Sporosarcina pasteurii: one gene and its partner. The protein of the gene in region 1 interacts with the protein of each later gene in a pairwise test. Links are inferred from orthologs where the notes say so. Each region holds a gene or a part of one and is shown in the gene's direction. Other genes may lie near its edges.

Evidence for each region. The genes of interacting proteins can lie anywhere in the genome.
Region 2: the proteins of ligA (region 1) and leuS interact in binary tests that used the Escherichia coli proteins (3 or more experiments, as listed by UniProt). The link is inferred for Sporosarcina pasteurii from one-to-one orthologs.

What each region holds. Positions count from the first base shown.
Region 1 is NZ_CP160452.1:2,824,213-2,827,255, reverse strand. Bases 1-2,964 are described here. They hold ligA (NAD-dependent DNA ligase LigA), read left to right. Parts: upstream 1-459; coding sequence 460-2,469; downstream 2,470-2,964. Other genes in these bases: AB1H92_RS13620 (CamS family sex pheromone protein), read left to right, coding at 2,469-2,964; pcrA (DNA helicase PcrA), read left to right, coding at 1-437. In the rest of the region: more of AB1H92_RS13620, read left to right, coding at 2,965-3,043. UniProt on the Escherichia coli protein: DNA ligase that catalyzes the formation of phosphodiester linkages between 5'-phosphoryl and 3'-hydroxyl groups in double-stranded DNA using NAD as a coenzyme and as the energy source for the reaction.
Region 2 is NZ_CP160452.1:808,336-811,424, forward strand. The notes cover bases 1-3,010. They hold leuS (leucine--tRNA ligase), read left to right. Parts: upstream 1-303; coding sequence 304-2,718; downstream 2,719-3,010. Other genes in these bases: AB1H92_RS03685 (NAD(P)/FAD-dependent oxidoreductase), read right to left, coding at 2,777-3,010. Also shown: more of AB1H92_RS03685, read right to left, coding at 3,011-3,089.

The sequences.
Region 1 (3,043 bases):
AAATGGAAGAAGAAAGAAGACTTGCGTATGTAGGCATTACGCGTGCCGAACAAAAGCTTTATCTAACGTCGGCGCGTTATAGAATGCTTTACGGGCGTTCAAGCTATAATCAACCATCTAGATTTATCGGGGAGATTTCTGAAGAGGTTATTGAAAACCTATCTGACGATCATGCTGTTTCATTCGGCGGCGGAATACAAAGCCGTTCAAAAGCGCCTGCTAGACGTTCGGCTGTGAAAAGACCTGCCTATCAAGCAAGTGGTGGCGAGAAGATGGGCTGGCGCGTTGGCGATAAAGCGAACCATAAAAAATGGGGCACGGGAATGGTTGTCAGTATAACGGGATCGGGAGAAGAGATAGAGCTCGATATCGCATTTCCAGACCCAATTGGTATTAAACGTTTATTAGCAAAATTTGCTCCAATTGAAAAGGTGTGAAAGATTTAGGAGGAACAGATGAATGGATAGAATTGAACTTGAAAAGCGAGTGGAAGAGTTAAATCGTCTCCTCCATAAGTACGCTCATGCTTATTATACGCTCGATAAACCACTCGTTTCCGATGCAGCTTATGATGAGTTGTTTCAAGAACTACTGGCAATCGAAACAGAGCATCCAGATTTACGGTTTCCAGATTCACCAACAGCACGCGTTGGTGGCGAGATACTTTCAGGTTTCGGTAAAGTCACGCACGAAAATCCGATGCTAAGTTTAGCGAATGCCTTTAATGAGCAAGACTTACGTGATTTCGACAGACGCGTCCAAGAAGCAACATCGCCAAACGTTTCCTATATTTGCGAATTAAAAATCGATGGCTTAGCCATTTCGCTTAGATATGTAGATGGGCGATTTGTACAAGGCGCAACCCGTGGTGATGGGACGGTCGGCGAAGATATTACGGAAAACTTGAAAACAATTCGTACCGTTCCGCTGCGTCTCCAAGAACCCGTATCTCTTGAAGTACGGGGAGAAGCTTATATGCCAAAAGGTTCTTTCGTCAAACTCAACGAAGCACGTGACGAGGCGGGAGAAGAACGATTTGCTAACCCTCGAAATGCGGCGGCAGGATCACTTCGTCAACTAGATCCGAAGATTGCGGCGAGTAGAAACTTAGCCATTTTTGTTTACGGAATAGGCGGAGATGGCAGCGAATATGGCGTCGATAGCCATTCTGATGCATTAGATTACACACATACATTGGGCTTCCAAACGAATAAAGAAAGACGTCGATGTGCCAATATCGATGAAGTCATTTCATACATCGAAGAATGGACTGAAAAAAGGACCTCTTTGGATTATGAAATTGATGGCATCGTTGTCAAAGTTGATTCATTTGAAGACCAGGAACAACTTGGATTTACAGCACGTAATCCGAGATGGGCAATCGCTTATAAGTTCCCGGCTGAAGAAGTGATGACAAAGCTAACAGATGTCGAATTAAGTGTAGGTAGAACAGGTGTCGTCACACCGACCGCAATTCTTGAACCAGTCCTCGTTGATGGGACAACAGTTGGACGGGCTTCCTTACACAACGAGGACTTAATTAAAGAAAAAGATATTCGGATTGGCGACACGGTCATTATTCGAAAAGCTGGAGACATTATTCCAGAAGTCGTTGCACCGATAATCGAAAGTCGAACTGGCGATGAAATGCCATTTGCAATGCCCGAAAATTGTCCGGAATGCGACTCTGAACTTGTTCGCTTAGATGAAGAAGTCGCATTACGCTGTGTGAATCCACAATGTCCTGCGCAGATGAAAGAAGCAATCATCCACTTCGTTTCACGGAACGCGATGAATATTGAAGGGATTGGCGAGCGCATTGTTGAGCAATTGTACCGCGCGGAGCTTGTCTATGATGTAGCCGATTTATATGCTTTAACCCGAGAGCAATTAATTGAGCTAGAGCGTATGGGCGAAAAATCTGTCTCTAATTTATTAACGGCAATTGAACAATCGAAAGAAAATTCATTAGAAAAACTGTTATTTGGTTTAGGGATTCGTCATGTTGGGGTGAATGCCGCTACGATTTTAGCTGAAGAATTTGGCACACTTGAAGCACTGATGCAAGCTGACGAAGAAAAACTTGTTTCGATTCATGAAATTGGCGACAAAGTAGCAGAATCTGTGACGACTTATTTTAATAACGAAGATGTACTTTCGGTCATCCAAAAATTAGAAAGCACAGGCTTAAACTTAAGGTATAAAGGATTGACGCAAGAAGATGTCCCAAGCGAAGGGCCATTTGTTGGCAAAACAATCGTTTTAACAGGTAAACTCTATGAAATGACACGCGGAGAAGCGAAAAAGCAAATTGAAGCACTTGGCGGGAAAGTAACAGGAAGTGTTAGTAAAAATACAGACATCGTTGTCGCTGGGGAAGCAGCGGGATCTAAACTTGTCCGTGCACAAGAGCTAGAAATTACCGTTTGGGATGAAGCGCAACTCATAGAAGCGTTAGGGGAAATTTAATGATGAGAAGATTATTAACGATACTAGGACTCGTTGCAGTGTTAATGATTTCCGGCTGTGTCCCTGGAATCGATAAAAGTGACGATGAAGTGGTACAGGATACTGAGGAAGCGGCTGAAGAAACAGTTATTATTCCTGATGTTCAGCTAAAAGGTGAATATTACCGAACGCTTCTCCCATTCAAGAAAAGTGCAAGTCGGGGGCTTATAGTTAACAATATTCATACAAAATATGATATGAGAGAAGTGGAAGAGGGACTTTTACGTCTCTCTACACAACGATTTTCGCCAGACGATCACTTCTTTCAAGAAGGACAATATATAACGCAAGAAATGGCCATGTCTTGGATTCGTAGAAAATCTGAAGATAATCCAGAAGGACTTAACCCGGCGGTTACAGCTAAAATGAAAGATGATGAAATTGCAGACAAAGCGCCCATTTATTTAGCGCATATTGTAGAGCAAAACTATCTTGTCATGACGAAAGAAAACAAAGTCCGCTTAGATGGTATATCTATCGGATTGGCCATGAACTCCATTTATTATGCAAGAGCTGGAAAAGAGACGGCTATTTC
Region 2 (3,089 bases), 2.0 Mb from region 1 along the record:
AATTTCGTTAATTCGGGTAAGATAGGAGCAAATGTATAAGTTTGCTTTGAAGAGGAATAGTAATCTGTAACGAACACTTTCAGAGAGTCGGCGGTTGGTGGAAGCCGGTAGTGGACAAATAGACGAACTCGCCTTAGAGCATGCATGAGTGAAAATTAGTAACTTATGCCGTTATCCGCGTTAAGGAGACAAGTTGGACGATTCGTCGTCAATTTGGGTGGTACCGCGGGAGTTTGCAAAAAATCTCGTCCCTTCTTTTTTTAGGGACGGGATTTTTTATTTTTAAGGAGGAATTAATGAATCATGAGTTACAATCACGGTCAAATTGAGAAAAAGTGGCAACAGTATTGGGAGGAAAATAAAACGTATAAAATGACGAACGATCCGTCGAAACCAAAGTTTTATGCGCTTGATATGTTCCCATATCCATCGGGTGCTGGACTTCATGTTGGTCATCCGCTTGGTTATATTGCGACAGATATTTTAAGTTCATTCAAACGGAAACAAGGGTATAACGTGCTCCATCCAATGGGCTGGGATGCTTTTGGTTTGCCTGCCGAGCAATATGCACTCGATACCGGTAATGACCCTGCTGAATTTACAGCGAAGAACATTGCAACGTTTAAGCGTCAAATGAAAGATCTTGGCTTTTCATATGACTGGGATCGTGAAATTAATACAACAGATCCGTCTTATTATAAATGGACACAATGGATTTTTATTCAATTGTATAAAAAAGGTTTAGCATATGTTGATGAAGTCGATGTAAACTGGTGCCCAGCATTAGGTACGGTTCTTGCGAATGAAGAAATTATCGATGGACTATCTGAACGTGGCGGACACCCAGTAGAACGTCGTCCAATGCGTCAGTGGGTACTTCGCATAACAGAGTATGCCGATAGACTTCTTGAGGATCTAGATGACCTAGATTGGCCTGAAAGTTTGAAAGATATGCAGCGTAACTGGATTGGGCGTTCAGAAGGTGCTGAATTAACATTTGAAATTGAGGGAACGGATAAAAGTTTCAAAGCATTTACAACGCGTCCAGATACAATCTTTGGTGCAACGTACGCGGTATTAGCACCTGAACATAAATTGGTCAAAGAAATTACGACAGAAATGCAAAAAGAAGCGGTAGAAGCTTATTTGCAAGAAGTGAAACTAAAGAGTGACTTAGAACGTACAGATTTAGCGGATGAAAAGACAGGTGTATTTACAGGCGCTTATGCGATCAATCCGGCAAGTGGCGAAAGGATGCCAATTTGGATTGCTGACTATGTTCTTGTGTCTTACGGGACGGGCGCAATTATGGCAGTTCCTGCACATGACGAGCGTGACTTTGAATTTGCAACGAAGTTCGATTTGCCGATTGTTGAAGTTGTTGAAGGCGGAGATATTTCAAAAGAAGCGTATGTTGGAGATGGACCGCATGTCAATTCGGATTTCTTAAACGGACTTCAGAAAGAAGAAGCGATTGAAAAAGCAATTGCTTGGTTTGTTGAACAAGGTAAAGGCGAAAAGAAAATTTCTTATCGTTTACGTGACTGGCTATTTTCCAGACAGCGATATTGGGGAGAACCTATCCCAATTATTCATTGGGAAGATGGCACAATGACGGCATTGGACGAGTCTGAATTACCATTAGAATTACCGAAAACGTCAAATATCAAACCGAGCGGAACGGGTGAATCACCGCTTGCAAATATTGACGACTGGGTAAATGTTGTAGATCCTGAAACAGGCATGAAAGGCCGTCGTGAAACGAATACGATGCCACAATGGGCAGGTAGCTGCTGGTACTACTTACGTTATATCGATCCAAATAATGATGAGATGATCATTGACCCAGAACTGGCTGAACGTTGGTTGCCGGTAGACATTTATGTCGGTGGGGCAGAACATGCTGTACTTCACTTATTGTACGCACGATTCTGGCATAAAGTGTTATACGATATCGGCGTAGTGAAAACGAAAGAACCTTTCCAAAAATTATTTAACCAAGGAATGATTTTAGGTGAAGGTAACGAGAAAATGTCTAAATCAATCGGAAATGTGATTAACCCGGATGACATCGTTCATTCACACGGTGCGGATACACTTCGCCTGTACGAAATGTTTATGGGTCCGCTTGACGCATCAAAAGCATGGTCAACAAATGGACTTGACGGTGCAAGACGTTTCCTAGACCGTATTTGGCGTCTATTTATGAATGAAGACGGTACGCTTAGCGAAAAAATTAGCGGTGAGCCGGGCGGTGCACTTGAAAAAGTGTATCATCAGACGGTGAAAAAAGTAACGGATGATTATGAAGTGATGCACAATAATACTGCCATTTCCCAAATGATGGTGTTTATAAATGAATGTTATAAAGTTGATCAAGTGCCGACTGCATATGCGGAAGGGTTTGTGAAGTTAATTTCTCCAATCACACCACATCTTGCGGAAGAGTTATGGGAGAAACTCGGTCATACGGATACAATTACGTATGAAGCATGGCCTACGTATGACGAGTCAAGATTAGTAGATGATACAGTTGAAATTGCCGTTCAAATTAACGGGAAAGTTCGTGCACGCATTGAAGTTGCGAAAGACAGCACGAAAGAAGAGCTTGAACAAATTGCGTTAGAAGATGAGAAAGTAAAAGAGTTTATAGCTGGTAAAGAAGTGAAGAAAATTATCGGTATTCCAGGAAGACTTGTGAATATCGTCGCACCATAATTCTCTAATCAAAAAACGCGTATCCTGAGTAGGGTACGCGTTTTTTATTGATAAGTAGTTAGAGAAGCGCAGCATATTGACCTGCGTTCATACCTGCAATTCTCCCGGTGACAAGTGCAGATGTTATATTATACCCGCCTGTATAGCCGTGGATATCTAAGATTTCACCACAAAAGTAGAGGCCATCTTTCTTTTTGGAAGCCATCGTTTTTGGAACGATTTCTTTGGTTGAAACACCGCCTCCTGTCACGAAGGCCCTTTCAATAGGTTGCGTACCATTTACTTCTAAAGTAAAAGATTTAAGTAAACGAGCGAGTGCCCGTAATTTTTCAGAAGATAAGGCGGCCCCAATTTCAGTTGGATCAATTGTA